3 regions of the Herminiimonas glaciei genome follow, and region 1 is predicted to be linked to each of the others. Evidence: predicted binding sites of a transcription regulator. Region 1 holds the regulator's gene; each other region holds the start of a gene.
What was found. Region 1 encodes FNR, which switches genes on or off when oxygen is low (the NO sensors DNR and NnrR bind a similar motif). Its sites were predicted from a motif close to TTGATNNNNATCAA; they were not measured.

Region 1 (10,924 bases):
TATTGCCGGCACCAGTAATAGCATCTGTTAAATTGAAGTTCCGCAAGGAATTTGATTCCTTGCCTTTGCGCATACCGGCGGCAAACCAGGTCGTCACATTTTGATTGATATCGTATTCACCGCGCACTGTGCCGAACATATCGCGCTCATCAGAATAGCTGCCGGGCTGCGCCCAATTGCTTGACGCATCAGGTGCACGCGGTACTGAAGTCACGGCAGACACGCCTACATTGGTACGCGTTTCATTGAGTCTATGGTTTTGATAACCGATGTCAGCAGACAAGCGTGCATTGCTGCTACGCCAATCCAGACCTAACGAAACCACATCCAGCTTGACGCTTTCCCGGTCTACCCCGGTTCCACCATCCCGATGCGCAGCATTGATACGTATACCGGTGCTGTCGTTCGGACCAAAGCGACGCGCAACGTCAGCAGCAATATATGCTTGCGAACCGCTGGCGGTGCCTGCAGTTACCTGGGTAAGCGGCTCATTGCCGGCACGTTTGGGCAGCAGATTAATTGTGCCGCCGATACCATCACCGCTCGGTGTAATGCCGGTCAGGAAGGTACTGGCACCATGCAACACTTCGACGCGTTCAAACAATTCGGAGGAAATATATTGCCGAGGCAGCAGGCTATACAGCCCGTTGTAGGCGATATTGTCCGAACTTAAAAGGAAGCCACGTATGAAGTAGGACTCCTGGAAATTACCAAAGCCGCGCGCCACGCGTATCGATGGATCATTCTGAAGAATGTCACCAACACTGCGCGCCTGCTGATTCTGGATCAGTTCGTTTGTATAGCTGGTAATCGAAAACGGTGTATCCATATTGTCTTGCGTACCCAAAATACCGGCACGCCCGCCCCTTGCTACCTGTCCGCCTGCATATGGCTTCGACAATCCTTCGGCCGATGCATCCGCACTCGACGTTACTGTAATCGCTTCAAGTTGCGTCGTCGTAGTTGCTTCAGTTGTTTGAGCCTGCGCTGCACCTGCCAGGAAAGGAAGCGCCGCCTGCAATGCACATACCAGCAACGTGGGTCTGAAAAATGCCTGGATATGGGAATGGGCAGCCATCGATGATTCCTTTGTACTTGAAGAAAAGTGAGCCGGCATGCAACGAGATAAACAGTTGCAAACAATAATGAAAATGATTCTCATTATAAATTTGACGAGCCGACATCGCAATTAAACAATGCAAAGACACCCGCATATGCACGGGCATAGAATGCTTTCCAGTCTGTGACAGAGTGAAAAGAGCTGTGGATGACGTGCAACAGCGACTGCCGGATGGCAAGCCGCACAGCACTACTTTTCAATAGAGATGTTGCCTGCGGATAAGTAATGAAAGAAAAGCCGGCGACGACCGCTGATGCCCGGGTCAGCCTGGAATGTCGTCAAGGAAGCGATGCATGACGTAAGCATCGACGTAACCCAGGCTGCTATGGAGGAAGGCTTGCGGCAAAGTGCCGACTATGGCAAAGCCCAGCTTCTTCCACAGGGCGACAGCGGCATCGTTGCTGCTGACGACGAAATTAAATTGCATCGCGCGGTAGCCGGCCGCCTTGGCAGTACGCAGGCAATGTTCACTCATTTGCCTGCCGGTGCCCTTCCCGCTGACGTCGGGATCAACCATGAACGAGGCATTCGCAACATGCGCACCGAGGTCGCGCTGGTTGGCGATCAATTTATACATGCCGATGATTTTTCCGTCATCTTCGGCAACGTATGAAGTCACGCCCGGAGCGAACCAGTATGCATATCCATCTTCATAACTGGTGTCTGCGGCGAAGACATAGCTCACACCCGGTGCCACGACCTTTTGAAAAATCGGCCACATGGCACCAAAGTCTGATTCAACAGCACGGCGAATAATCATTTGAACACTTGCTTCCGGTTGCAGAAGCAAGGATTTTAAGCTGCTTTCGCCAAATCCTGCGTGCGCTTGCCCAAACGTGCACGTTCCAGCAGATGCACATCAGCCTCATCTTCATAGTTGGCGCTCTGTACGCGTGCCGGTTTTCTGACTTCCAGCGCTGCGTGCATACGGCATGGCGACTTGCCAACGATTTCGCTGCGTGGCTGGAAACCTTGCGCAGTGAAATTATTTTGCAGCAGGATTTCAATGAAATCCCTTGCGGCTTCCGGCTCTTCGGCAGAGAACGGGATGACCAGTGCATGTCCGATGGCTGAGGCCTTCACGATGGTTTTACCGTCGCCGCTCAAGTCATGCTTTGCTGTAGCGTAATGCGCATTGAATGCCGGATTAGAAAGATCCATCGTGTCTGGCAAGGATGCGTATGATATCTTTTTTGCGATGCACTCCGTCCGGTACCTGAATGCAAAGTCAGTCGGCTCGCTTGCAGCCGTCACCACTTTACGTCCCGGATGGTTAATCAGGGTCCGCGTCAGTCCCGGCGCCACGCTGTCGGCCAGCATGCAAGCCATCAATGCAGCATATCCAGCCGAATGTACGCTTGGTTCGAGATGGCCGATGGACGCTTTCGGATCGCCCAGTTTTTCACGCCAGTTCTTCGCATTCAGTATTTGCCCCGGCGCATATGCCAGCACCATGCTGTTACCGGCAAAAATATAATAACCATCAGTCTGCTCAGGCATCAGCGTTGCCGCAACGGCGCTGTCGGCCAGGATCGCGAGGTCATAACTATCACCTGCTTTCAGGCGCTGCAAGCAATCTGCCGCGCCTGCTGCACTGACTACCGCACGGATATCCGCGTGCTCTGTATTGAAGCGCTCTACTGCGTTGGCTACCTGTGCCTCAAAACAAGCATCGGCGAGAATACGAAGTTCTTTCATGTTGTTCATTCTTTAGACTAAAAAATTTGGCGGTAACAAAGGATGCGTTTACCGGCGCACCTTTCGATATGCACGGAAGGATATAGCGTTAGCTTTAACTACGCAAGGAATAGCTGCCGAAAAACGAGGGAATTTGATGCAAACGCAGCTTGATAACTTGTGCTTATCAAGCCATCAAATCAAATGATTGGACAAGGCGCGCGCCCTGTTTTTTGTGGGCTCAAATTGGCGTAAAACCATGTAGCCGGTCGTCAACAAAGGCAAATCCGGGCTGACCGTTTACAATGTCGTATCTGAGCGTGGAAATGGAAACAGGAAATGCCGTTTGTCGTCACTGAAGCATGTATTCAATGTAAATACACCGATTGCGTTGTCGTTTGCCCTATGGACTGTTTTTTTGAAGGTCCTAACTTCCTGGCGATCAATCCGGATGAATGCATAGATTGCTCGGTGTGCGTACCGGAATGCCCTGTCAACGCCATCATAGGCGCCACCGAAGTCGCACCGGAGCAGCAGCACTTCGTTGCCCTGAATCGCGAATTGTCACAGCATCCGGACTGGAAGCGCATCAGCAAGCAGAAAGAGCCGATGCCCGAACATGAGAAATGGGCACAGGTGAAGGACAAGTTGCCCTTGCTGGTGATTGATGCCAAGATCACATGAAATCCTTACTTTCATTTTAAGTAACTCTTACCGCATCGCGGTTAGACCAAGTAAAGAATAGAGCCAGGAAATATGAGCCAAGCGTCCCCAAGCACTACCGATCCCGCCTTAAGCGTCAACGCCTTGCGCGCCAGTTGTTCGACCTGCAGCATGCACCAGCTGTGCCTGCCGATGGGCCTGGGCGAAAACGATATGGACCGGCTGGACAAGATTATCGGTCGTCGTCGCAAGGTCGCACGCGATGACTATCTGTACCGGATGGGCGATGCATTCACCAATCTGTATGCGGTACGCGTCGGCCATTTCAAGACTTGCCAGATCAATGCCGGCGGCGAACAACAAATCACCGGCTTCCAGATGACCGGCGAATTGCTCGGCATGGATGCGATCAGTACCGACCGCCATCATTGCAATGCAGTGGCACTCGAAGATAGCGAAGTGTGTGAAATCCCGTTCCCGCGCCTGGAAGAATTATTCAGCACCATGCCGACCCTGCTGCGCCACTTCCATCGCATGATGAGCCAGGAAATCACGCGTGAACAAAGCGTCATGCTGCTGTTGGGGAATATGCGTGCCGAACAACGCTTCGCCGCCTTCCTCGTGAATCTCGCGTCACGTTATATGGCACGCGGCTATTCTTCGACCAGTTTCCAGTTGCGCATGTCGCGTGAAGACATCGGCAATTATCTCGGCCTGACGATAGAAAGCATCAGCCGCCTGCTGTCCAAATTCAAGAAACAGGGATTGCTGAAAGTTAACAACCGTGAAATCGAATTACTCGACCTCACGCTGTTGAAGGCGATGGCGGCCGGCACCGAAACCTGCGGCTAAACCGGCAGGTACGCGCATAGCTTACCCCTGTTCAAAACTTCACCAGCAGATTGGCTTTGACTGAATGCTGCTTCGCATCCATGCCAAGTTGGCCTTGATAGGCAAAGCTGAGCGTGGTCGATGACGATAAACGCAAGTCGAGGCTGGTTTCGAGCAGCGCGCTGTTTTTGGCGACAGGCACACCTGCCACGGTGAAGGCATCACCCGCCGAAAACGCCTGCGTCGATAATGGCGTGCTATTGCCAAAGGCATGACGCCAGCCCAACGCACCACGCACAGTCGCGCTTTTTCCACCCAAAGCAAGCTGATTGACAGCACGCAAGCCAACGGTGGTGAAACTCGTACTGGTGTTCTGGCTGCCGGCATCTAATGCCGCCGCCCCGCCCCGTTCGGCAAAACCATTGCTCCGGAAGCGGATGTAAGCCAGATTAACGAAGGGTTCGAAATTCCCCCAACGGTTATCGATGCCATAGCCGACGTCTGCGTAAACCTGCAATGTAGCCGCACGGTAGTTGCTGCCGACGGCGTCCCTGAAGCCCGGGATAGCGACCTGGCGACTGGTCTTCATATCGTGCAATGTATAAGCGAGACCGCTACGCAAACCAAGCTTGCCATCCGCGATATCCCAACGCCTGCCGCCATACAGTCCCAGCGAATAATTGTCACTGGAGCCGGATGACGCACGGGTCCTCGCATTGAATGAAGTGTTGCTATAAGCGGCCAGCATGCCTAGACGCCATTGATCCGCCACCGCAGCGTCAACACCAGCGACGAAGCCGCCGGTGTTGTAGTGCAGCCGGCCCGCATTGCCGTCGCTATTGATATGACTCCACGCACCCAGGCCCTGGACCCACGCAGACGTAGCCGCGGCAAAGCCGTCCACCGTGCGGATACGCTCGGTGGCGGCATCACGTAACAGGCGACTGTCTTCGATCAATGTGGTTTTGGCGGAGGCATGAATTTCGCCTGACAGCTGGTCAAAGCTAGCGCGGATCAACTCGCTGTTGGCAGGCAGTTTTGCAATCGCGTCATATACCGCATGCCCGGCCGCCATACCCATGCTGTCTATCGCATAGGCAGTAGCGATTTGATTCGGCGTGCCGCCCATAGTCGCAAACTCAACGGAGTTACGTACCAGCTCAAGATCAACTTTGCCGGCGCCATAGTCATAGAGCAGCTTGGGGGCCAGGAAAGCGAAATCACTTTTGACTTCATCAAATTTGCCACTCAACTTGCCGCCTGCAGTCAGGATGGTATAGGTCGAACGCAGTTGATATTTTCCATTCGCGCCTATATGCACGACCGAGCCGCCATTCAATGTCGCATCGCCGGTAACACGAACCAGATCGGCATCCTTGCCGTGCGGATCGACTTCAACCTTCAGCTTCGCCCCCTTCTCAAAAACAAGGTCGCCATCCACCGTCAAAGTGCCGATCGAATTACCTGCTGCCAAGGCACCACCCTCGGCAATGCGTAGCTTCGAGCCGGCACCGGAACCAATGGTGCCGACACCGCCCAGCGTGCCGCCATCCAGTACCTCGACCGCGCCACCCAGTCGCGCTTGGGCATACGCATCGCTGGAACCGACGATCAGGGTCCCGGCTTCCACCCTAGTCAAGCCGGAAAAGCCGGAGTTATCACCATTGAGATTGAGTGTGCCTTTGCCTATCTGCCTGAGCATGCCGCTACCCGTGATACGTCCGGCAAATGTCGTATGGTCACGACGATTGAAACTCAAGGTGCCATTATTCGTCACATCACCAATGATGGAGCCTGTCGTACCACCATTACCGATTTGCAAAGTACCGGCAGAGATCGTCGTGCCACCGGTATAAGTATTATCGGCAGACAGGACCAGGGTACCAGCACCAGCCTTGGTCAATGACTTGCCATCCCAGCCGCGTGCGGCATTCGGCGCTTGATCGCGTAGCACGATGCCTATATCAAAGTTATCGCTGGCATCCTTGAGGGTGAATGTGCCGTGCGCCAGATTATTGGCGGCAGTCCAGCTCAAACCGTAAATCGCCAGATACCGCCGGCCGTCATCCGATTTGCGCGTGTTGAGCGTCAGGTAGTCCACCGTCCCCTTGAAACCACCGATCAAGACCTGAGCGAAATCGCCATCTATACCGTTGTCGGTAGAAATCAGCACCTTGTCGAGTTGACTGGCATCAGAGATGCCGCGCAAATTGAAAGTGACATCCTTGCCTATAGACAGACGGTCTGCCTGCAAGGAAGGCGTATTGCTATTCGCGACTATGGACAGTGTGGTCTTATCACTGAGGCTGACACCTTGCGCAACATTGACTGCGGTCGGCGTATTGATTGCGAGTTCACCGGCCAGCACATTAATCTTGCCACCCAGGTCATGGCGGCCTGCGCTCTTGCCATCACCAAACTGCAATCTACCGCCGTCGACCGTGGTATCGCCTGTATAAGTAGTGCTTCCGCTCAAGACCAGGATATTGTTCCCGGTCTTGCGCAAGCCCAGCTTGCCTTTACCGCTGCCATCTTGCACCAGGCCGGCAAAATACGAATCGCCCTTGATCGAAGTATCGACAGTGAGTACGGCATCCGCCGCACCATCATTGGTGACGACACCACCTGAGTAAAGATTATGACGCAGGCCGCCTATCACTGTGCTATACCCATTCAAACGCAAGGTGCCGCCGACATCCCCATTTTTAGCGTCAAAAAATAGTTGTATATTGTTCGTCAGAGCGTTATCAGCCCACACATTGAGCGTGCTGTTCTGGGACAAACCGTAATTTCCCCCACTGAGCGCATGGGTAGCGTATGCGTTCAGCACACTCGAACCAGAGAAAGACCGCAAACCTCCGCTGACGGCATAAGCGACGGTGGCATTCAACACACTTGTGTCCTCAAATTCCTGATGCCCGCCACTGACGGCGTTGGTAACCGAGGCCTTCAGTACGGCGCTATTCTTGAAAACCTGGTTACCACCGCTAAGAGCATTTTCAGCGCTAGCATTGAACGTGCTCGTATCCCGGAATGACTGCCATCCTCCGCTCACCGCCTTGCTAACCGCAGCATGCAACACGCTCCGGTCGCCGAAAGATTGACTGCCGCCACTGACTCCATCGCTTGCAGAAACATTCAGCGTGCTGTCGTCGTTGAAATGCTGGTAGCCGCCACTGACTGCAGAGGCTGCACTAGCATTGAGCGCACTCTTGTCCATGAAGTGCTGTATCCAGCCGTTGACTGCGGAGGCAGTAGAAGCATTGAGGACACTACGGTCATAGAATGTGATGCGATTACTAGATGACGTTACTTCGCCACTAATTGCATCGGCTACAGATGCGTTGAGCTTGGCATCCTCGAAGAATTCCTGTTCTCCGCCGCTGATTGCGTTGGCAGCCCTGGCATTTAACATGCTGTTGCCACGAAAACGCTGTTCTCCGCCACTGATGGCCTGGGCGACAGATGCATTGAGGATAGGGCTAGCTCCCCATTCCCCAAAAGTCTGTCGCCCACCACTGATTGCCTTAGCGGCAGATACGTTAAGTACGCTGTCCAGAAGAAACGTCTGTCGCCCACCACTGATTGCATTAGCGGCAGATGCATTGAGTGTACTGTTATCATAAAAAATCTGATAGCCCCCAGTGATTGCATGCTCTACAGATGCATTAAGGGTGCTGTTGTTATTGAACTCAAAGCCGCCGTCGCTGATGGCATAGGCGGCCCATGCATTGAGCGTACTATTGTCAGAGAAGAGCATAAACGTGTCATTACTGCTTACGTTCGCCGCATAAGCATTGAGGGTGCTATTCCCATCAAACGACAACGTTCCATAGGTAATTGCATTAGCCGCAGTTACATTGAGTGTACTGTTGTCAGAAAAAGTCTGTGCTCCGCCAGTGATTGCCTTAGCCACAGATGCGTTGAGCACGGCGTCACCACCGAAGTCCTGCGTTCCACCGCTGATGGCCTCAGCTACAGACGCATTGAGCACGGCCTTATCAGCGAAGAACTGCCTCCCATTGCTGATTGCCTTGGCAGCGTTGGCATTAAGCACGCTGTTGCCCAAAAAACTCAGCTGCGCACCATCACCGAATACATCCGCCACGTTTGCATTGAGAATACTGTGCTCATAGAACAGCTGTTGACCACGATCCCCATTCACTGCATTTGCTGCAGACAGATTGAGCACGCTGTTACCCCAGAAATACTGCTGCCCGCCAGTAATTGCGTTGCTTGCAGTCACATTAAGCGTGCTATTGTCCCGAAATTCCTGATACCCGCCAGTGATGGTGTTAGCGCTAGATGCGTTGAGCGTGCTGTTATCCAAGAAAAGTTGAGAACCACTTGAAAAGGGACCACTAGTAGTTTGTGAACCGGTAAAGGTTGTTTGTGCAAACACCGACGATGCACTGACAGACATGGCTAAAACCAATAGCCAAGACGCCGACCAATACAAAGATCGTGACCGAACTACACACACAAACTTATTCATAATTTTTTAAAAATACAAAAGCAGTGCCCCCGCACATTTATTGCCAAATGCACGAAACCGGACACCGCTAAAGCCGCGTCTCATGTTTATATAGGCTTGAATTGAAATATGCGGTTGGGGATAAGTACTATCCAAGCTATCCGGGCCGACTTAAGCAAGTCACTTACCCACCATCGGACGAATCAGCTAACGCATGCTGAATTTCTGAATGACGCAGAGATATATGAAGAGAAGGTTTCATGTCCGGCATTACCAACATTGATAAAAAATCCTGTCGCGTACTACATGAAATACCGCTATGCATTACCTGAAACTACGCCTTGAGGGAGCGGCCATTGTGCCCTTCCCTATACGACAATGATTGCACTATCGTTCTATCCTTGCATGATCATCCAATTACTTTTGGTACACTCATCTGCGCACTACCCATGCGCATCTGAAGCAAGCGGTCATTGCTCAGGATATCGCTGCGCCAGAGCTTCACGGCGATAGTGTCCGGGTGATACGCCGACAGACCGTTTGAAGAAACGCGTCAGGTGCGACTGATCGGAGTAGCCGCAGGCAAACGCAATATCCAGCAGCGTGAACCGTGGATTACGCATCAGCTCCTTGGCTTTTTCTATGCGCAGGAATTGCAGATACTGGTTCGGCGTCATGCTTGCCGTCATCGTGAAGCGCTCGAAGAAACTGGTACGCCCCATCCCTATCAGCGCCGCCAGCCCGGCGACCCGCATACGGCCGTTCAAATGCGCGGCGAGATAACTGCACACCTTATCCATTTGCGCATTGGATAAAGGCACGCGTTTATGCGTCTGTGCCGCAGTGGCGCTGGTGTATTGCGCAGGAGTAGCCGCTTTGTCCTGGAATTCAATATGTTCAAAAAAATTCATATACAGACCTCACATAGTTTGCACACAAAAAATCGCGTGTTGAATGTGTCCCAAACTTCTTAGAACAATCATTCGTTTTTCAACAATGGAGGTACTCTAATCGAGAGAAGGCCTTGAATTTCATTACTCTCAGGACTTCAAGACAAATCCTATCTGCATCATTTTTATGTAATTGTGCAAACAGGATGAAGTCATGCAGATGCATTTTTCCAAGCCTAAATTGCAGTCATCGCGCATCAGGAATTTTCAGAAAAAAGAAGTGTACGCAGAATGGCGATACAGGAATGAATAACAGCCCGGACCAAGTGGTCGCGGGCTGCTCTCATTCATCAATAGGGGAAATCGTGCAAGGCAGGCTTGCGACGGTGAAGATCAGTGTAGGCTTGTCACATCGGCATCAAGTATGAGACTTTTCTGTGCAGGCCATAACCAGACCCCGCCCAGTCGCCAGTCGCGTTGCCGGTTTTCTATCCAGACTTGCCAACGTCCCGCTGTCAACTCCGGCAAGCTGATTTCAAAGCGTCCGTCGGCATCTGCTTTTGCGTTCAGGCTGATGTCTTTTTCCGGCAAGGTCGCATGGATCAGGCGCAAGCTGATATCACCTATGATTTGTCGCGCATCGCTGCTGACATTGCCAACCAGTTTCTGTCGATCGGTATCGTAGTAAATGCTGAAGTGCATGCCCAGGTTGCTGGCAACGCGATCACGGCGCAAGTCCTGGTTAATTGCCTTGCCTTGCTTGTAGTAGTCATCAACGACCAGCGCGTCCTGCTGCGTCACCGCAATCCAGATCGTGAAGATACCGGCGACCACCACGGTAAAAGGTCCCAGCATCAACAACCATGGCCAGCGATGCTTGTACCATGGTGCTTCATCTGGCGTCCGGTTGAGTATTGCGGAATGGGCTGACATATTCTTTCCTTCTTATTGGCGTTAGCGCGGCACAAAAAATACTGCGTGTTCTGTTACACGCAGACTGGCATCATCGACGGCCTGCAGGCTAAAACTGATTTCATTCGAACCCGGCTCACCATGACCTGCCGCCGCCCTCACCCGCACCGGCACTGCACGCGTTTCGGTTCCTTGCAGGCTCACTTCATCCGGCGTCGCCAGTTCCAGCGACTCAATGCCGGAAACGCTGATCTTGTATTGATGCGCCTGTTCCGAGGTATTCATGATTTGCAGGCGGTAGACGTTCTCTATCATGCCGTCTTCGACTTCGCGACCCATCGCACCACGGTCACGGAT
Region 2 (10,924 bases), on a different contig from region 1:
AAAATTGCAGTAGTGGCAAGCAGCCCGGCACCAGCCAAGCGTGCAATCACTGCTCCTGCCCCAGTGCGTCAAAAAGTAGCGAATGGCGCAGCCACTGGTGGCGATGATTGGGAAGAATTTTAAATAGAGATTACTTACCCGAAAGTCGTGAGCAATAACGGGACTTGGTATCAGTCCCGGATGGATCTGGACAGTACGAAGACATCAAGTTCGCCGGCTAAGCTGGCAACTTGATGTTTTTTCGTGTGCATCTTGCAGCATCACCTTTTCCCACTTTGAGTTAAAAAAATGAAAATAAGCAATTTGAAAATTGGCGCACGCCTGGGCTTGGCTTTCGCTGTAATACTGGTGTTGATGGCATCCATGATTGCAATCGGCGTCTGGCGTTTACAGGAAGTGGCACAAGCGACCGTGCATATGGAGGAGGCATCAGCCAAGGAGCGGCTCACGCATCAATGGTATCTGGGCAATATTGCAAATGCTGTCCGTACATCGGCTCGCGTAAGAAGTAATGATGCTGAAGTACAGAAACAGTTCCAGACCGAGATGGAAGCGCAAAGCCTGGAAATCACCAAACTGCAAAATCAAATCGTTGAGTTGATCAGCAGCGCGGAAGGCAAGCAACTGATGAGCGTAGTCGGTGAACGCCGCACGACCTACATGGACGTTCGCAAGGAAGTATTCAAACTCAAGGGCGAGGGTAATGCTGCCGCCGAAGCTGCTGCGAAAAAACTGATCGAGGCCAAAATGGATCCGGCGCTGCTTGCCTACAATCAGTCTGTGCAGGCCGTTGTCGAATACCAGCAAACCATATTTCAAAAGGCCAAAGCCAAAGTGGATGACCTGTATGCGTCCGGTCGTACGGTCTTGATTACCCTGGGAACCATCGCATTAATATTGAGTGCAGTACTGGCGTGGCTGCTGTCGCGCAGCATCACGCGTCCGCTCGATTACGCGGTTGCCGTTGCACGTACTGTCGCATCGGGCGACTTGCGCAACAAAATCCAGTCCAGCTCGAATGATGAGACTGGTCAGTTGTTGCATGCACTGCGCGATATGAATGACGGCCTGGTGCAAAGCGTAAGCCAGGTACGTACCGGTATCGAAACGATCGCTACCGCTTCCAGCCAGATTGCTGCCGGCAACCTTGATTTGTCCAGCCGGACCGAAGAGCAGGCCAGCTCGCTGGAAGAAACTGCATCATCGATGGAAGAACTGACTTCTACCGTCAAGCAAAATGCCGATAATGCGCGCCAGGCGAATCAACTGGCAGTTTCCGCTTCCGGTGTTGCTGAAAAAGGCGGCGAAGTAGTAGCGCGCGTGGTGGATACGATGGAAGAGATCAATGCATCGGCCAAGAAAATTGTCGACATCATCGGCGTCATTGATGGCATTGCATTCCAGACCAACATCCTGGCCTTGAATGCTGCAGTTGAAGCGGCGCGTGCCGGTGAACAGGGACGTGGCTTTGCAGTGGTGGCAAGTGAAGTGCGTAACCTGGCGCAGCGCTCAGCCGCTGCGGCGAAAGAAATCAAGACCCTCATCGGTGATTCCGTCGATAAGGTGGAGTTGGGCAGCAAGCTGGTAGGTGAAGCCGGCGTCACAATGGATGAAGTGGTGCAAAGCGTCAAGCACGTGACAGATATCATGGCTGAGATCATGGCTGCGAGCCAGGAGCAAAGCGCAGGTATCGAACAAGTGAACCAGGCGATTGGCCAGATGGATCAGGTCACCCAGCAAAATGCCGCATTGGTAGAAGAGGCGGCGGCAGCGGCAGAATCGCTGAATGAACAGGCGGCGAAACTGGCTGAAGCGGTCAGCGTGTTCAAACTGGATCGCATTGCGGCTGTGGCACCGTCGAAGAAAGTAAATGTGAGCGCCAGGGTGGCGTCACATGGTGCACCGGCAAATCGTGCAATTGCAGCGCCATCTACCAAAAAAATTGAGAATGGTGCTGCCACGGGCGGGGATGATTGGGAAGAGTTTTGATTCCACTGTTGTAGAAATGAGCCGGGTTATCGCCCGGCTTTTTTTTCGTTTACGTTTTTTACAAATGTGAACTTGAAGATATACATGCGTTGTTTTTTCAAACGATGCGCATAAATCACACACGCATACACGTGGTGTTTGCAAATGTTAACTCATTAAAAAATCCATCATTTTATTTCCACATGGAAATATTAATTGCGTGCGTGTTTGATGTGCGCGCTCGTCCAACGGAAGCTAACTTCTTGTTTTATATGTGAGAAGTTTTTCTTTGCGGAAAAGTTTTTGCACGCCTTCGATTCCCTCAATCACATCCACACCAACTTCCTTTACGTCAGTACGTATCAGGATTTGTCAGCATTTCCATCGCGAAAATAATTAACCTCGCGCAGCAATTATTTCTCGCTTGCTGCGTTCAATCCCGCGAATTCATTAGGTTTCCAACGAGGCGTGTTTACAAACGTTGACGAACGTTTACATGCAGTTTCGTTGTTGCAACTTTATATTCCGTTCAGAAATTTATTGCGCTGGATCAATTTTTTGCGCAGCCCATCGTTGCGATTCGAATTTAAAAATTAATTAAAAGTAGATAGGCCCGTCATGTTGCGTTCCACATTTTTTGCCAAATCATCTTTTGCATCTTTGCTTCGAGCTATGCCATTGGCCTTGATGCTGGGTGTGTTGCCCATGTCTGCGTTTGCTGCGCTGACTGCGTCGGTGACGACGACGGACCCATCTTCTTTTTATCCCGGTGAGGTTCGTATTCTGCGGATTACCTTGTCTAATAATTCGGCAACCGCGATCGGAAATACAGCGTTTGACAACCTCCTGCCGGGAACCTTGCCGAATGGATTGAAAATTGCCGGTGCTGTAAATGCGTCAGTTTGTGGTGGAACGCTTACCGCAGTAAACGGTACGCAGCAAATCAAACTGGTTGGAGCTACGGTTCCTCCGGCAGTTACTAATCCTGTGCCTCCTGCGGTAGCTGCCGATGGCGTTTGTATCATAGACATTCCTGTAACTGCCGGCACCTCCGATGGGACTGCCGTCAGTTATGCCTATGACCTGGCGAGTGGCGCAGTGACGGGCACCGAAGGCGTGACACCTGTTAGCAATAGTGGTCTCGTCAGCCAGACATTTGGTGTTCGTGGGTTGGCTCAGCCTAAAATTGAAAAATCATTTGGGAACTCCACTCTGGTATTGGGTGGTGCAGCCACCACCTTGACGGTAACCGTCAGGAATCCAAATCCGGTTGCAATCGACAACTTCAACATTGCCGATGCCTTCCCTCAACTCGGTGGCAACGCGATTATCAAGGTCGCAGCAATACCGAATGCAACAGCCGTGTGTAGTAGCGGTGCTGCGCCGGTCTTCAATCCAGTGCCTGCAAGTGGTGATACCACCGTAAGAGGTAGCGGCAGTCTCCCGCTCAACGGGTTTTGTACTTTCACGATCAATGTGGAGGCGAATCAAACCAATGGCGCTTATACGACCGGTATTCAACAAAACCGTATTAATCGCTCCTCGGATTTTTCTACTGGTTTAGGTATTCCAGCCGAAACAGATGCGACTGCGAATCTCACAGTAATTTCTCCATTGAAGGTCTCAAAGGCCTTTTCCAATAGCGCATTGTCGAGTGGAGAAAACGGTAGTTTTACCATCACGCTGACGAATGAGGGAGATACGCCGCTCAATATCACCAGCTTTACCGACTCACCGATTGACGGTGTAGGTGGTGCAAATGCGACCAAAGGATTGCTGGTTACAAACGCCATCAGCACTTGCGGTGCAAATCCGACGTTTAACAATGTCGGATTTACGCTGACGGGTGGCAGCATTCCTGCGAAAAGTGGCGCAACACCGGGTTCTTGTACTGTGACCGTGAATTTCACCGGTCGTGTGCAGGACCTTGGCGTCCCTGTCTCGTACACCAATGAGGTGGGCGAAGGGGCGGTGATCGTCAGCAATCCGGCAATTCGTAGTCAGAAGGCATCAGCCACTATTTTGGTGGCTGATGATTTGCGCATCGTGAAGGGCGTAACACCTACCGTAGTAGCTCCAGGTAATCCGATTCGTTACGACATTCGGGTGGAAAACTATGGTGCGGGTGCCATTAACAATGTGACGGTTTCCGATACTTTCACGAATGGCCAAACCTTCCTTACCGGCACGATCAATGGTGTCAACTACACCCCTACTGTGACAGGTGCAGGTTGTGGTGCCGTGAGCTCCAGCAGTCCTCTCGGTACAACCGCACCTACAGCTGTTGTGGTTGGATTAACGACGGTACCGGGGCGTGCCAGTGTCAACGTGCCAGGTTCTTGCACGATCAGTATTTGGGCGATGACTTCGCTTACGGAAAATACATCGACATCCAACGTCATCAACGCCGGTGGTGTCTGCTACAACAATGGCGGTGGCCAGGTTTGTAATGGCAGTGGCTCCGTTCCAACCGACCCGAACAACACTGTTCCTGTCCTTGCTGTAAAAAAGGCATTTGCGGAATCCACTCCCGGCGTCAGCACGTTTGCCGAAGGCACGATTGTTCGTATGGCTATTACGCTGTCCAACAAATCGGTTAATCCGCTGACCAACGTAACGATCTCCGACACATTGCAACTGGCAAATGCTGGTGGTGGTCAGTTGCGGATTGCATCCCCATCGAATGCCGCCAGCACTTGCGGCACCCCGACCATAGACGCGGTGGCTGGTTCAACTTCTATTGCCATGAACGGCGCAACTGTTCCGGCGCGTGCCAATAACGGTAGCGGTGCAGATGGAACTTGCGTGTTGCAGGTAGACGTCGTGGGTCCTGCAGGCGTATATCCGAATATTGCGACAGTAGGCGGTAATCAAACGCTGGCGAATGGCACCGTGCGTGCCCTCACACCTTTGCAGACCAATTCGGCGACGTTGACTTACAACCCCGCTTTAACTGCGAACAAAAGCTTCAATCCTGCGAGCGTAACGTCTGGCGGTAAATCAACTGTCACCGTGCAACTGCTGAATTCGAGTTCGTTGCCATTGACCAATGTCTCGGTGAAAGATCCTTTGCCTGCCGATATGGTGCTGGCCGATCCGACCAACGCTTATTCGACTTGTGCAGGAACACCAGTGATTACCGGTGCGGCTGGCGCGAACGAGATTTTGCTTACGGGAGCCAGCATCAATGGCGGCGGCACATGCTCGTTGCTGTTCGATGTGATTGCGACCGGTAATGCGAACTGGCTTAATAGGATTCCGCCCAATAACATAACGGCAGACGGTGGTGTGCGCAATGTGCTGCCGGTTGATGCGACCCTGATTCACAATGCAGCAACCAGCCTGACCATACTGAAATCTACCAATCCGTCCACTTTGACCTTCCCCGGGCAGGTCAGTCAGCTAACGATTGATATCAATAGCGGCACCCAAGGCGTTACTAACATGGGTGTGACGGATTACTTCACGACCGATGGTACTGCCGGTGCGCCTGAAAATGGCTGGATCATCACGGCTAATCCGATGGCAAGCACGACCTGCCCAGGCGGAAATGTGGTCGCGGTGCCTGGGTCCAGGTCGGTGAGTCTGAGTATTGCTTCGCTGGCTGCGAATACCACTTGTTCGGTCAAGGTCAACGTTACTTCGACCGTGGCAGCTGGTGTGACCAACATCATTCCAGCTCGTGCTTTGCACACTGATCAAGGGCTGACTAATAGCGCTCCGGCGTCGACCAGCCTGGCGACCAGCAGCAACGTGGGTATCGTTAAGAAATTCACTCCGAATGTAGTCAAACCGGGCCAGCGTTCACGCTTGCGCCTTACTTTTTATAACCCGACTTCGCAGGTTGGTACGAATTTGTCGGTTACCGATATCATGCCGACCGGCGTGATTATCCCGGCTGATGGCGGTAATCCGACAACTACATGTACCGGAGGAGTAGTAACTGCTACGGGTGGGAATACCCTGACAGTCAGCGGCGGCACCATTGCTGCAGCAAACGGCCTGGTTCCTGGTAGTTGTCAGGCGGAGATCGATGTAGAGGTGGCGGCTGCAGGCAGCTATGTCAACGATATTCCTGCGAATGCCTTGTCTATTACGATAGGCGGAACTGTCGTTACAAATCCTGCCCCAACCAGCGATACCTTGCTTGCAAAAGCACCGCTGTCGATACACAAGGCTTTTAGCCAACTCACTCTGGATGCGGGTAATCCGGCCGGGTTTACCACCGGTATTGATAACAAGGCTCCCGGCGCAGTTGCTGTGCTGACCCTGCGTCTGGAAAATACCAACGCGGCTGCTGTTCCTCCACTCGTTGATGTCTTGACCGGCGTCGGTGTGACGGATATCTTGCCAGCCGGTTTGGTCGTTGCACCTGTACCCGCAGCAAGTACCACCTGTGCAGGCGGCCTCGTTGTCGCGGATCCTTCAGCGACCAGCATACGCTTGAGCGGTGCGACGATTGCGGCAGGCAGTGCCTGTACGGTGACAGTCAATGTCCTGAGCAATATCTCAGGCACTTATACCAATCAGATTCCTGCGGGCGCTGTCACGACCAATGAAGGTGTAGTCAACGAAGAACCGACTCGCGCCGAGTTGATCATATCGACACCGCCAACTGTCAGCAAACAGTTTTCCCCAGCGGTGATTCCGCCAAATGGCATATCGCGCCTGAGCATCGTCATCACCAATGACAATGCAGCGACAATGACCTTGACGTCCAACTTCGACGACGTGCTGCCGATTGCGCCAGGTCAGATCCGTGTGGCGGCTACACCTGCGATGTCGACTACTTGTGGCGGTGCAGTCGATGCTACGGCGAATGCAACTTTTGTGCGTTTGCGCAGTGGCGGGACCATCCCTCCAGGCGGCTGTACCATCGATGTCAACGTGACCGGATTTGCTGCGGGTGTGCACGTCAACAATATCCCGGCTGGTGCATTACAAACCAATCTGGGTAACAACCAGCAACCTGCGAATGCGCCGTTGACCATCAGCACACGCGGCTATATTTCGGGCAAGGTATTCAAGGACAACAAGCTGCTGCCTAACGGTATCTTTACCAGCGGCACCGACACCCCGATTGCCAACACGCAAATTGAATTGCGCAGCGGCCCGACTTGCAGTGGACCATTGCTGGCGACCGCGACTACGGATGCATTGGGTAACTACATATTTGCCGATCTGGGTGCGGCCGCCTATTCGGTGTGCCAGCCTACACAACCCGCAGGAACCTTGAATGGCACGACTACCGCCGGCACGATAGTGAATGTTGCTGGCAGCACAGGTACACCAGGTACTGCATCGAATCCGACTACGAGCAGCAGCCAGATTGCGAATGTCGTACTGGGCGATAACGGCGCGGGTGAAATTTCGGGTTCGATCAATAACAACTTTGCCGAGATCGCTGCATCTACGATTTCCGGCAAGGTATTCAAGGACAACAATCCGGTACCGAATGGTACGTTTGAAAGTGGTGTAGATACACCGCTGCCAGGTGTCACTATCCAGTTGCTGAATGCGGCGAACGTTGTCGTTGCGACGACGGTGACAGATGCGGACGGTAACTACAGTTTCAGTGGATTGTTGCCAGGGACATACTCGGTCCTGCAACCTACCCAGCCGTCTGGTACCAGCAACGGCATTACGACGGCAGGACCTGTGCCGAACGGAGGTACGGCCGGTACGGCTACGCCGCAGGCGGTGACGCCTAGCCGCATTAGTAATATCGTCTTGCCGCCGAATACATCGACGCTGAACAATAACTTTGCAGAAGAAGGACACGGTGGTGCGACCGGTGTGGTGTATGACGCGATTACGCGTCAACCGGTTTCCGGTGCGGTAGTTACCATCCAGGGACCTGCAGGCTTTAATCCGGCATTGCATGTGATTGGTGGTGTTGGTGCTTCGACTACCGGTACCGATGGCTTGTATCAATTCCTGTTGAACTCGAACGCGCCACCAGGAATGTATACCCTGGTTGTGACCACATATCCTGCTGGCTATGTGCCATCGCCATCGACGATGTTGCCGACATGTACCAATACATTGTTGGTTTCGCCGACGCCAGATCCGGCATTGGTACAAAGCAACGTCGGTGCTCCAGCACTGGCAGTAATCAAACAAAATCCAGGTACTTGCCCGGCCACTACCAGCAATCTGGGTTCTGGTTCGACGCAGTTCTACACAACCTTCAACCTGTCGAATACGCCAGGCCCGACCAGGTCGGCCAACGTCGGGAATAACCATATTCCGCTGGATCCGGTATTGGGTGGTGCGATCGTGATGACGAAGAGCACACCATTGGTCAACGTGGTACGTGGTGACCTGGTGCCTTACACCATCACTGCCACCAACACATTGGCGGCAACCCTGACGGGTATCAATGTCGTTGACGTGATACCGGCCGGTTTCCGTTATCGCACCGGTTCCGCCTCGTTGAACGGTGTACCGACCGAACCGCTGGTCAATGGTCGCAGCTTGACTTGGCCGAACCAGAATTTCACACCGGGTGAACGTAAAACACTGCGCATGATGCTGGTGGTTGGTACCGGTGTCGCTGAAGGTGAATTTGTTAATCGGGTCTCTTCGATCAACAACATAACCAATACGCAAGTCTCGAACACCGCGACCGCCACTGTACGTGTGGTGCCGGATCCGACCTTTGACTGTTCCGACATCATCGGCAAAGTCTTTGATGACAAGAACGCCAACGGTTATCAGGACCAGGGTGAGCCGGGTATCGCCAACGTGCGTATCGCAACGGCCCGCGGTTTGCTGGTGACCAGCGATCAGGAAGGACGTTTCCACGTCGCCTGTGCCGCAATTCCGAATGCGGACCGTGGCTCCAACTTTGTCATGAAAGTGGATGAGCGCACCTTGCCGTCCGGTTATCGCCTGACAACAGAGAACCCACGTGATGTTCGTGTGACACGCGGCAAGATGGTCAAACTCAATTTCGGTGCAAGCGTACATCGCGTAGTGCGACTGGAACTCTCCGGTGCGGCATTCGTCGGTGATGGCACAGAGCTGCAAGCACCTTATATCTCGGAGCTGGATAAATTGCCTGAGCAACTGCAAACACGCCCTACGGTTTTGCGTATCGCATACCGCCAGGGCAAGGAATCGAAGGATATTGCCAAGAAACGTATTGCTGCCGTCAGTGAACGAGTACAGCGAATGTGGAAGGAGAAGCGGAAGAAAGGTCATGAGGAAAGCGAACCACTTGTGCCGCTGATGATTGAAACAGAGCTGGAGGGCGCGCAATGATGTTCCGACCACACACCATCGCATTGGCGATCAGCATGTTGTTTGCCGGCCCATCCACATGGGCGGATACAGAAGTAGATGGCAAGCGTATCGATAACGGTCGCATCGATTTGTATTCGGTGCCGCCGCCGACGGAAGTCCAGCCGGCAATTGCCTATCCTATGCCGTCCGGCGTGACGCGCGCAGAGGCGATCGAAATGCGTAATCGCGCGGCGCAGGTTCCGGCCGCGCAAGCCGATATGAGCAAGTCATTGCAGGAAGCGAAAGGGCTGAGCCTCTTCGTTTCCGGTAAAGCGGATCTCACGCCATCGGCAAAAGAATCACTTGATGCGCTGGTAGCAGAAATACGCGCAAGAAAAGGCGTGATTGCCGGTATGCGGATTGCGATTGTTGGCCATACCGACAATCAGCGTCTTTCGCCAAACGCCAAACGTATCTTTACTGATAACCAGGGTTTGTCGGAAGCGCGTGCACTGACGGTTGCGGCATACCTGAAGCAGGCTTTGAACAATCCTGCCATCACCTATTCGATAGAAGGCAAGGGTGAAAACCAGCCGCTGGCGTCGAACGCCACGCCGGAAGGCATGTCGCGTAATCGTCGGGTTGCCTTGCAAGTCTGGTTTGATGTGGCTGCACCTGTGGTCGCCTTGCCCAAGCCTGCACCATGTTCGCCACAAGCGGCATCGCAGATAGATGCGCCATTCCGTATCACGATCGATGGAGAACCATTCCACGGGAATGAAGCGAACGAAGCAGACGGTCAGCGTTGTACCGACGTTGCGCTGGAGCGCGCAGATATCCAGGTGCGTTACGACAGCCTGGCAATTGCGCCGACCATGAATATCTGGGCGACGCCGAATGCGGCGGTAAAAGGCCAGCCCGTCGAATTCCGTGCCTGGTCCAACTATATTCCGTGGCTGAAGAAGGCTGAATTGCGTTTATTCCGTGCCGGTCAAAAGACCCAGGAAAAACCAATCGAGGTTTTACCGGTTTCGTGGAATGGCGTGACCAACTGGACTTCGCCGGCCAATACGGCGGACGACCAAATCTTCTATCTGTTGCGCGTATACGACGAACAAGGGCGCTTCGATGAAACCAGCCTGAAGTCGCTGAATCTGTTGAACCGTGCGATGCCGGCGAATGAAGACCAGGACAAGATAGAACGCGAACGCCTGACCGGCTATGGTGAAAACAGCCTGGCATTGCGCAATATCCCCGTGACCGGCGGCACGATTACCGTCAACGGCACCCATATGCAGGCAGGCCAGCGCGTTGCAGCGCTCGGACTCGATTTGCCGGTGGATGCGAATGGCAAGTTTGCGATGAAGCAAATCATGCCGGCGGGGCCACAGTCTGTTGAAGTCACAGTGACTGAAGCCGATGGCCGTGCGAATAGCTTCCGCCGCAACCTGAATATCGCCGCCGACGACTGGTTCTACCTGGCACTCGGTGATTTGACGGTCGGCAAGAACAAGGTATCAGGCCCGATCAAACTGGTGACAGGTGACAACGGCGATCATTACGATAACAAAGTCTATGTCGATGGCCGTGCCGCTTTCTACCTGAAAGGCAAGATCAAGGGCGAATACCTGTTGACCGCTTCGGCTGATACACGCGAAGGACCGTTCAAGGATTTGTTCTCGAACTTCTCCAGCAAGGATCCGAAGTACCTCTTGCGCAGCATCGATCC
Region 3 (10,924 bases), 500 kb from region 1:
GCGTGCTGCGCCCGGGCGGGCTCTTCCTCAATCACGGCATTACACATGATGAAGAAGGCTGGCAACGCACGATAGATACCGAGTTCATCAACCGTTATGTGTTCCCGGATGGTGAGCTGGATACTGTCAGCAATATCCAGCGCCGCATGGAGCAGACCGGTTTTGAAATCCACGACGTCGAAGCCTTGCGTCCGCATTACGCACTGACGCTCAGGCAATGGGTCAGCCGGCTCGAGGATCACCGCGAAGAGGCATTGCAATACGTCGGTGAATCAGCCTATCGCGTTTGGCGTTTGTATATGGCGGCATGCGCGCTTGAATTCGAGTACGGCGGCACCGGCATCTATCAAATCCTGGCGTCCAAGCCGGGTGGTGCGGAACCTGCAGTGCCATTGACGCGCGGCGATATCTACGCCGCTTCCTAGGGCCAGGCCTGAACGACAAAAGCCGCATCCTGTTACGGGATGCGGCTTTTCTTTGCTCTGACGATTAGCGGTAGCTGGCTACCGCCTTGGGCAGTTCCTCAATCAAATGCATACGCAGGCTTTGCGCTGCCGGTGACAACGGATATCCGGCGCGGGTAAGTACCGCAAGTTCACGCTCTATCACCGGCGCGCTGACTGTCCGTAATTCCAGGCCCATACGTTCCGCTACCGGCAACACGCCGGTTGTAACGATGGCTACGCCGACACCAGCGCGCACCATGCCGGTCATGGTCCAGGGCAGGGCCACTTCATACGCCGGTGTCAATGTGATGCCCACACGTGCCAGGTGCCGGTCCAGATAGGTACGGATCAGGCTCGGTGGTTTCAGCAATATCGGCTGGGTTGCTGCGATGTCTTGCCAGGTGATGGTTTTCTTGCGCATCAGCGGATGTTCCTTGTGCATCAGCACTGCATACTTATCGTGCCCGATGACCTGCGCCAGCATGCTGCTATCTCCTTCCAGCGTCATGCCGATGCCGATATCCACGGTACCGGCGACGATGAGTTCGCGCACCTGGCGTTCGGCCACGTCCTCGACGATCACGCGTATACCCGGATAGCGACGATTAAAGCTTTTCAAAAGATCCGGGATGACAGTCGCCGCATGCAGGGAACCCGCAGCGATAGTGACGCGTCCTTTCTTCAGCGCCAGCAGGTCGCGCGAGTTTTCCACCACCGACAGCAAATCCATCAATGTTTTTTGCGCGACCGGCAGCAAGTCATGCCCCGCATCGGTGAGTTCCAGGCGGCGCGTGTGACGATCAAACAAACGCAGGCCCAGCAAGGTTTCGAGGTCGCGTACCAACAGGCTGAGTGAAGACTGCGATACGCCGAGCAATTCAGCAGCCAGCGTGAACTTGCCGGTTTCAGCAACGGTGACGAAAGCACGTAGTTGCCGCAGCGTTATATTCATGAGATTACCTCATCAATTTATATGTATATCTATATTTACATATAAATGGCTGGCTGAGAAGCTACTCCCAGGCAAAGGCGCATGTGCGCCTGTCAGCTTCAACTGAAGGAGTAGCCAGGTGGATTCACCCCCAGCAAAACAGCGCATCCCGATTAATGTCGTGGTCAGCGAGATCCGCACTTTGACGCCGACGATCAAGGCCTTTGTGCTGCACAGCACGGATGGTGCAGCACTACCTGCTTATACCGCCGGTGCGCACATACGCGTGCAAGTCATTCTGCCGGGCGGAGATGCAGATGAGCGTTCTTACTCATTGATTGACGACAGTGTAGGCAGTGAATGCAGGAGCCATTACCGGATCGCGGTGCAACTGGAGGCCAATGGCAAAGGTGGCTCGCCCTTTATGCATGGCTTGAAGGTCGGTTCACAGTTAAACATACGCCCCCCCCAAAATGATTTCCCTTTGGATGAAACTGCCACGCACAGTGTACTTATCGCTGGTGGCATCGGCATTACGCCCATCCTGGCTATGGCTTATGCGTTGCAGGCGAGCGGTCGTTCTTTTGAATTTCACTACGGCACGCGCAGTCCCGACTTGATGGCATTCCGCGACGCGGTGGAAACATTCCGCAATGTCGTACTGTACTTCGACGGCGGCGATCCGCGGCGCGGCCTGCAACTGGAAAGCTTGTTGGCGCATCCTGCCGATGGCAAACATGTGTATGTCTGTGGTCCTCGTGGCTTGATCGATGCGGTGATCGCGACGGCTAAACACCATGGCTGGGCTGATGATCATGTGCATTTCGAATTATTCAATTCTCCTGCGGTGCAGGGCGGCGATACGGCATTCGAAGTGGAATTGCGGGCTTCCGGCAAGACACTGCAGGTACCCGCCGACAAGTCGATCCTGGACGTCATCCTGGCAGCTGGTTGTGACTTGATGTACGACTGCAAGCGCGGCGAATGCGGGATGTGTGCCACTGCGGTACTGGAAGGTATTCCGGAGCACCGCGACTACAACCTGCCGGACGACGAACGCGCTGGCGGCAAGGTCATGTGCATCTGCGTATCGCGCGCCAAATCCCCACGGCTGGTACTGGACCTCTGAGTAGCGGCCTGTCGACAAATCACCATATTCCCTATAACCAGCAAGGAGACATAAGCATGGGTACTTTCATACGTAATGCCTGGTATGTGGCAGCGTGGAGCAAGGAGGTCGGGCGTCAGTATTTGACGCGCCGCATCCTGGGCGAACCGGTACTGATGTATCGGAAGGAAGATGGCTCGCCGGTCGCGCTGCTGGATCGCTGCCCGCACAAGCTGGCACCGCTGTCACTGGGCGAACTCAAAGGCGATATCGTTGAATGCGGTTATCACGGCTTGCAGTTTGATTGCAGCGGCACCTGTGTGCGCGTACCCGGCCAGCCGCAGATCCCACCGGCAGCGCAGGTCAAAAGTTTCCCTCTGGTAGAGCGTTACAACGCAGTCTGGATCTGGATGGGGGAAGAGGCGTTGGCGAACCCGGACGATATAGTCGAGGTTGAGCGTTACCGGATGCCGGGCTGGGACTTGATCGACGGTCAGTACCTGCACTTCAAGAGTAATTATCTGAACATCACAGACAATCTTGTCGATCCCGCACACACCACTTATGTGCATAAAAACACCATAGGCAATGCCGCCGGCGAAAATGTCACAGTCAAGGTGGAGCAGGGCGAGCAGCATGTGCTCGCATATCGCTGGATAGAAAATGCCGAGCCGATACCGCTGGCAAAAAAAATGGGCGACTTCAAAGGCCTGACTGATCGCTGGCAGTACTACTACCTGCTCATGCCATCGATTTCATATGTGGATTTCGGCACGGTGGATGCCGGGGTCGAACGCAACGAAGAGAATAAAAATCGTGGCCTGCGTTCCTTCTCCTATAACTTCCTGACACCCGAAACAGAAAACACCACCCATTACTTCTGGCTGCATGTGCGTAACTACCAGACCGGTAAGCCGGATATCGATGCCGACGTTACAAAACTCATGACGCTGACCTTTGAAGAAGACATGGCGATACTCGCCGCCGTGCAGCAGGCACAGGAAGAAACCGGCGTGCGGGAGTACGTACGTCTGGGAATTGACAATGCGCCGGCACGCATACGCAAGATGGTGGATAAGCGCATCGCTGCCGAACAGCTTGCAGCAGAAAGCAATGTACCCATCACGCGAGCAGAGCTGCAAGTCGCAGGATAGGTTGTAGTCAGCACGTCCAACAACATTATTAAAACGGAGGCAAGGATATGGAATTTTCTATCGGCTGCAATGGTCGCGGCGCACAACACATCCCGGGCAAGGTCGTCAGCGTGGATGAACAATTCAGATTGATAAAAAGCACCGGTGTTTTCGATCACTTCGATCGCATGCCGCAACCGGGGCTGGAACGGGAATACATAGATGCGGCGAATAAATACGATCTGCCTATCCGCACCGGTTTATGGTCATATACCGCTGGCCGCGATGAAGCGGTACTCGAAAAGAATTTGCGCCTGTGTAAAGAGGCCGGCGCAGAGTGCCACAACATCATGCTCTACACCCGGCATGCGCAAGGGCATGTGGTGACAGATCAGGAAGTGGTCGATTTCTATCTGCATGCTTATGCCCTGGGTGAAAAAATCGGCATCGTGATTGGCTTCGAAGTGCACATCTATATGTGGACCGAAGATTTCCGCCGCGTAACACGCGTTGCCGACATGGTGCGCTCACACGGCGTGCCTTTCAACTTCGTGCTCGACCACAGTCACGTGCTGTTGAAAGTCGATAACCTGGAAGAGCAGGACGTCAGCGGGATTCGTGCAGACGTGGAAAAAGGCCTTTGCATCATCGATCCGTATGAGCCGGGTAATGTGCTGGACGACTGGATTGCGCAAAACATGACCGTATGGCTGCAAATCCGCCCGGTCTCTCCGAATGGGCCGCGGAATCAATGGCAGCTGAACCCCAGCGACACCTATGGTCGCGCCTGCCAGTATCCATTCTTTAAACCCAGGCCGGGTGAATGGCATTCGCCATGGCATGCCTATCGGGTCGAGCCATGCAAGGAAGTGGTGCGCCGTGTTTTGCGGCAGCACCGCGACCAGCCCAATAGTCCGCTGCGCTGGATCACTACCGACATGATAGACATGCCGGACTATGGCGGTGGCTGCAAGTATTCGCTGCTGGAACATAATGTCGCGATTGCCGAATGGTTCAGGCAAACCTGGGAAGACATCAAGGCGGAAAAGACCAGTGGCATACCGGCGGAAGCGCGCAGCAGATAGTCATCATCAGGCCGCCCCCTTGCAAAAAGGGTAAGGGGGACGGCCATTTTTCGATAATCCGCACAATACTTGATCGATATCAAATGCCCGAAATGGCGTAGCGGTAACGTAGACACGTTCCCATTAAACCAAGAAGGTAATCATGAAAAAATCGGTATTGGCTATCGCCCTGTGCTCTTTGGCAGCCCTCAGTTCGCAAGCATTTGCGCAGCAAACACAAGAAGGTTCATGGCTGGTTCGCGTCCGCGCAGTCAACCTCGACCCGGCGAACAAGTCCGACCCGATAGGCGGCGTTGGCGCATCAGATCGCCTCACCATCAATTCCAAAGTCATCCCGGAACTCGACATCAGCTACTTCTTCACGCCTAACTGGGCGACAGAGCTGGTGCTGACCTATCCGCAAAAACAAAAAGTATCGCTGGACGGTACCCAGATCGGTACCTTCAAACATTTGCCGCCTACCTTGACGCTGCAATACCACTTCACACCGGAAAAAACCATCAGCCCTTATGTCGGTGCCGGTATCAACTACACTCGCATTTCCAGCGTTGATTTGCTCAATGGCGCAGCGACCTTGGAAAAAAGCAGCTTCGGTCTGGCCTTGCAAGCTGGTGTTGATTTCAAAATCGATAAAAACTGGTCGATTAACCTAGACGTGAAGAAAGTACAGATTCGTAGTGATGTGAATACTGCGGCTGGTCAATTGAGTGCTGTGAAGGTTGATCCCTGGCTGGTGGGCGTAGGTGTGGGTTATCGCTTCTAAAGCATGGGAGTGGCTGGTATTGAACCGGCTGCCACTCAATGAAAAAGGTTTGCGTTATACGTAGACCTTTTTTCTTGTGATATCTGGGACCCAGATGGTACGCCATATATATGGGATGGTTTTATCGCAACAAATCTCTTATAAGTGACGAACCAAAAATCACGAGAAATTTGACGGATGAAAACGCTGTATCAGGTGCTGGGAGTAAGCGGACAGGCGAGTTCGCCTGAAATCGAGCAAGCATATAAAACCGGCCTTGCAGCGCTGGCTAACGGAGCTACGACGCTCAACCCTGAAGAGCGGGATATCCGGGAGAAAGTAGTCCGCGAGGCCTACGCCATCCTCTCGTCCCCGAATCGCCGTTCTGCTTACGATGAGAAATTAAGAAATAAGACCAGGGTGGCGGAGCTTATCGTCGAAAGTTCGCCATTTCCATGGATGAAGATAGTCGCGGCACTGTTGCTGGTGGTCGGGTGCCTTTACGTCTACCAAGTGCAGGCGGATAAAGCAGAAGCAGAGCTCGCTGCATTGGAAGCAAAAAAAGCCGAGGCGGAAGCCGAGCGCGCTGAACAACTGGCATTGGCCGAACAGGCGCGACTGGAACAGCAAAAGTTGCAGGAACAAAGAGCGATACAGTCAAAGCAGGATTTTGAGATTGCACAGTTCAGACGCGAAGAACGGCTGCGTACAGAGCGTGCCCAGAAAGCAGACACGCAAGCAACTGAGAAGGCTGCTGCCACCCGCTGAGTTAGCTCAGTGTACGATGTTCTTCAATACCACTGGACCCGCACTAACACTGTGACCAAGATCACCGCAAAACCGAATATGGCAACGAACTCACGCTTATGTGGGGTGGAACTGGATGGTGGGTAACGTCCCAAAGTCAAAACCTTTAAGAACAGCCATCCCGGCCAATAAAATATATTCGTCAATATAACGTCGACTATCAGCCAGCCGACGGCGCGTACAACGACTTCCGCAATTGCATCGAGTGCCATTGGTGCCTTTCACATTAGTTTAAATAATGTAGGACATCTTTTTCTTCGATTTACGGCTGCTAATTGATGCCGAGGTTCTCTTGCCTGGCTATCTGAATCATTGATATTGCCGTAAATGCTTACTTATCTTAGCTTATTGCAAGTGCTCGCGATAATTTTTCAGACATCGGCAAACGTACTTCAGAAATTGCCTGTGCCACTGCTTCCGGACCAAACACCAAACCTTGCAGCGGGAAGAAGTGGATGTCGCTGATGCCTATCGACGCGAGTGCATAGCGCAGGTAAGGCGTCAGGAAGTCCTGCTGTTTCGCACGTTCGCCGGCAAAGAAGCCCCCCGAGCTGACCAGCACAAAGGTAGGACGATCTTTCATCAAGCCGACCTTGCCTTGGGGTGTGGCGGCGAAGCTGCGATGGATGCGGATCACATGATCGAGCCAGAGCTTCAGCGCGGCTGGAATCGTAAAGTTGTGCATGGGTGTGACGATGAAGAGTACATCGTGCTGTTCCAGTTCGACGATCAATTGTTCCGACTGTTGTAGTCCGTCGGCATCGTGTGCGGTATTCGATGTGATCGCCAACGCGTAGTCGCGGCCTATCGGTGGCAGCGGAGCCTGCACCAGGTCACGTTCGGTTATGTGTGCATCCGTGATGCCGGCCGCGGCCAGCGTTTCCCTGGCGAGACGATAGCCGTGGCTGGCATCGCTGTGCGGGCCGCAGTTCAATAACAAAATACGATTCATGTCATCCCTGTTAAAGCGTTTCGACAAAGTGCATGCCGCGAGCCAATAGTCCCTGGCGAAAATAAAAGCGTTGTGCCAGCGGCATATGCAAGCCGGTATCCAGCACAAAATTTTTGCAGTCCAGTCGTGCAGCTTGTTGGCGTGCTGATTGCAATAACAATTCACCTATGCCCGAGCGTTGCAATTGACCGGTCACCACCAGATCATCAACGTATACGAAACGGCCGTATATCGTGCTTTCCACTTCGCGGTAACCGGCGAGCCCGACGATGCTGTCATCACGCCATGCCGCCAGCAAGCGATAGCCTTGCGCATGCTGGCGTTTGATTTGTTCTACATAGGCGGTGCTATCCGTCAAATGTGGCCGCAGTTCCTGCATGACCGGAAACGATGCGGCCAGCTCGACATCCGTTTCAATATGCCTGATCTCTGTCTCGGCTTGCATATACTTCTCCAGAATTATTGTACCGCCTGCGACTTGCTCAACCATGCGGCAAAGCCGGTGGTGGCGATGCGTGCTTCACCTGTCGGTGTCAGCGATTGATCGTTGATTTGTGCGCCGTAATAGGAGGCTTGCGGATCGGCGACGACAACACGTTGGTCTCCGAGCGCATCCAGGTAGCGTTTCATCAATTCCGCGAGGCCAAGCTTTTCCGGGCCGGCGGCATCGAAGCTGCCATTGATCGGCTGTTCCAGCGCCGTATCCGTCACGATGGCTGCAATGTCATCGGATGAGATAGGTTGCACATGGGCCGGCGACAGGCGGATCTCGTTGCCGACTGTGCCGAATTGCGCGATGCCGGCGAGGAATTCAAAGAACTGGGTGGCGCGCACGATGGTGTAAGGCACACCGGATTGCTTGATCAGCTGCTCCTGTGCCATCTTGGCGCGGAAGTAGCCACTTTCCAGCATGCGGTCGGTGCCGACGACCGACAAGGCGATATGGTGCTTGACGCCTGCCGCCGCTTCCGCCGCCAACAGATTGCGACCGGAAGTTTCAAAGAAGTCGAGCACGGCCTGGTCTTCGAAGGACGGGGAGTTGCTCAGGTCGATTACAACTTGCGCCCCTTTGACCGCTTCGCTCAAGCCTGCACCGGTGATGGTGTTGATGCCATTGCTGGGCGAGCCGACCAGGACTTCATAGCCGAGCTGGCGCAAATTGGCGACGACTTTGGAGCCGATCAGGCCGCTGCCGCCGATTACCAGGATTTTCATATAAACCTTTGTATTCAGTTGTTAGCCAGTTGTTCTGACGATTAGCTTGGCATTTTGCGAAAAGCGATGGAGAAGCGATTCCAGCTATTGATGGATGTAATCAACAGTGTCAGTTCCACCAATTCCGCATCAGTAAAGTGTGGGCGGACGATTCCCCATACTGCATCCGGTACATGTGTTTGGGCAACCAGGGTCAGCGATTCAGTCCATTCGAGGGCGGCACGCTCCTTTTCACTAAAGAAAGGGGCTTCGCGCCATGCCGCCACGGTTGCCAGGCGGCGCTCGGTTTCACCGGCTTTACGGGCGTCGGTCGAGTGCATGTCGAGGCAGAATGCACAGCCGTTGATTTGTGAGGCACGCAGGCGTACCAGTTCCTTGAGCAGGATGTCCAGTGTGCCTTTGGCGATGTGGTTTTCCACACCCATCATGGCGCGGAGGGCATCTTTATCGGTAGCGAGGAAGTCGAGGCGGGTTTGCATGTGCAGCTCCTTGTTTGGGTAAGTCGGTTAAAAAATGGCGTTTCCTTGATGTGTAGTATGCGAATATCATGGCCGTGTTAGAAGGGCCAAGAAATGCAAAAAGGACTAGTCCATGAAAAAACCGAAACCCGTGCTGGACCTCAGCGTTGACCGCACGCTGGAACTACCCATGTACCTGCAGATTTGCCAGCGTTTCAAGATCGCAATAGAGCAGGGACACTTGCACGCCGGTGATCGCGTCCCGGCGGTACGGGCGCTGGCGACAGAGATGAACCTGGCGCGCGGCACGGTGGAAATGGCCTATCGCATCCTGACTGATGAAGGCTATTTGCAGGTGCGGGGCGCGGCCGGCACGATTGTTTCGCCTGCCTTGCCGCAACCTGCAGCGAGCAAGCCTTTGGCGCCTATCCCCGGGCAGACCGTGTCCGCCTTCCTTGATCATGACGGCAAGGCGCCGAAGCCATTGCAACTCGGTTTGCCGGCGCTGGACGCCTTTCCGCGCAAAGTGTGGAATCGCCTGGTCGGTCACAGATTGCGCGGCAGTGAGCCGGCGCGACTGGGGTATCCCGATCCGGCTGGTTACGCTCGTTTACGTGAACGGATTGCGACCTATTTGGGCGTATCGCGCGGCGTCGCATGCTTGCCGGAACAGGTTTTTATTACGACTGGTTTGCGCAATACGCTGGAGTTGACCTTAAGCAGCCTTTCTACCGCGGGTGATGAATTCTGGTTTGAAGATCCGGGTTACATCCTCGCGCGTCCCTTCCTGCAGAATGCCGCAGTGAAGGTAGTGCCGGTACCGGTCGATGGCAATGGCCTGATCGTCGAAGAAGGCAAGCGCCTCAGTCCGTATGCGAAGTTTGCGATGGTGACGCCGTCACACCAGAGTCCGCTGGGCGTGACGCTTTCATTGGAGCGCCGCATGGCTTTGCTCGAGTGGGCGAGTGAGGCAGGGAGCTGGATTATCGAAGATGATTACGATAGCGAATTCCGCTATCAGGGACGGCCGCTGCCCGCATTGAAGAGCCTGGACCGCAATGATCGTGTTATTTATAGCGGTACTTTCAGTAAGGTGATGTTCCCCGGGCTGCGACTGGCTTATGTGGTTGCACCCGTCAGCGTCGTGCCACGTTTCCAGTCGGTTTCTTATAACCTCAATGCCGGTTGCCCCTACCTGTTCCAGGCGAGTGTCGCCGATTTCATTGCAGAAGGTCATTTCTCCCGTCATTTGAAAAAAATGCGTTCCTTATACGCCGAGCGTCGCTTGGTGACGCAGCAGGTTTTCCAGGACGTATTGGGCGAGCGCCTGCGCATAGATCTGCGTCCAGGCGGTTTGCACATGTTAGCCAAGCTGGGCGAGCATGAGAACGATGTCTTGCTGGCGGACCGGGCGCGTGAAGCCGGTTTGGCGTTGCATCCCTTATCGCGCTGGTACGTCAATGCGAAGCCACAGCAGGGTTTGTTGCTGGGTTTTGCCAACGTGGTTGACGAGAAAGATGCCAGGCGCATTGCATTGAAGCTGAAGCAGGCGCTGGAGATCAAGTAGCACGAAGTACGAAGCCGGCTTGTAAAACAACAGCGCAGCAATAGGAATTGCAGAGGGCGAGGAGCTTGGGTTAATATGAGAATAGTTCTCATTAACATCAGTCCGTACTCAATTTCCCCATGTCTTCCCTCGAACCGGCTTTGCAGCAGCAAATGCATACGCTTTATAGCAACCACCATGGTTGGTTGCATGGCTGGTTACGCAAGAAGCTCGGTTGCGCATTCCAGGCAGAAGATTTGGCGCATGACACTTTCTTGCGCCTGATTGTAAGACCGCGGCAACTCGATAGTGCTTACGATCCGCGCGCTTACCTGACCAGGATCGCGCAAGGTTTGGTCGTCGATTTATGGCGTCACCAGGAAATCGAACGCGCGTGGCTGGCAACACTGGCAGCGCATCCTGAATCCGTCGTGCCGTCGGCCGAACATCAAGCCATCATTATCGAAACCCTGGTTGAAGTCGATCGCCTGCTCGCGCAAT

Region 2: a site for FNR is predicted at 2,509-2,522, ahead of ACFQPC_RS16470 (DUF7933 domain-containing protein). Genes of this name have one in related genera too.
Region 3: a site for FNR is predicted at 4,773-4,786, ahead of ACFQPC_RS07945 (OmpW/AlkL family protein). Genes of this name have one in related genera too.

Annotation. Positions count from the first base shown of each region.
Region 1 is NZ_JBHTBU010000001.1:1,258,678-1,269,601, forward strand. It holds gene ACFQPC_RS05545 (TonB-dependent receptor) at 1-1,078, opposite strand, end outside; gene ACFQPC_RS05550 (GNAT family N-acetyltransferase) at 1,383-1,880, opposite strand; gene ACFQPC_RS05555 (substrate-binding domain-containing protein) at 1,916-2,818, opposite strand; gene fdxA (ferredoxin FdxA) at 3,137-3,481, shown strand; gene fnr (fumarate/nitrate reduction transcriptional regulator Fnr) at 3,554-4,312, shown strand; gene ACFQPC_RS05570 (autotransporter domain-containing protein) at 4,344-8,537, opposite strand; gene ACFQPC_RS05575 (helix-turn-helix domain-containing protein) at 9,236-9,676, opposite strand; gene ACFQPC_RS05580 (FixH family protein) at 10,049-10,588, opposite strand; gene ccoG (cytochrome c oxidase accessory protein CcoG) at 10,610-10,924, opposite strand, start outside.
Region 2 is NZ_JBHTBU010000002.1:1,175,145-1,186,068, forward strand. It holds gene ACFQPC_RS16460 (methyl-accepting chemotaxis protein) at 1-123, shown strand, start outside; gene ACFQPC_RS16465 (methyl-accepting chemotaxis protein) at 289-1,989, shown strand; gene ACFQPC_RS16470 (DUF7933 domain-containing protein) at 2,674-9,234, shown strand; gene ACFQPC_RS16475 (OmpA family protein) at 9,231-10,924, shown strand, end outside.
Region 3 is NZ_JBHTBU010000001.1:1,756,315-1,767,238, reverse strand. It holds gene ACFQPC_RS07970 (class I SAM-dependent methyltransferase) at 1-425, shown strand, start outside; gene ACFQPC_RS07965 (LysR family transcriptional regulator) at 490-1,398, opposite strand; gene ACFQPC_RS07960 (PDR/VanB family oxidoreductase) at 1,517-2,506, shown strand; gene ACFQPC_RS07955 (aromatic ring-hydroxylating dioxygenase subunit alpha) at 2,563-3,639, shown strand; gene ACFQPC_RS07950 (xylose isomerase) at 3,687-4,703, shown strand; gene ACFQPC_RS07945 (OmpW/AlkL family protein) at 4,846-5,466, shown strand; gene ACFQPC_RS07940 (DnaJ domain-containing protein) at 5,644-6,213, shown strand; gene ACFQPC_RS07935 (FMN-dependent NADH-azoreductase) at 6,593-7,204, opposite strand; gene ACFQPC_RS07930 (GNAT family N-acetyltransferase) at 7,215-7,649, opposite strand; gene ACFQPC_RS07925 (SDR family oxidoreductase) at 7,664-8,419, opposite strand; gene ACFQPC_RS07920 (carboxymuconolactone decarboxylase family protein) at 8,461-8,898, opposite strand; gene pdxR (MocR-like pyridoxine biosynthesis transcription factor PdxR) at 9,011-10,444, shown strand; gene ACFQPC_RS07910 (sigma-70 family RNA polymerase sigma factor) at 10,564-10,924, shown strand, end outside.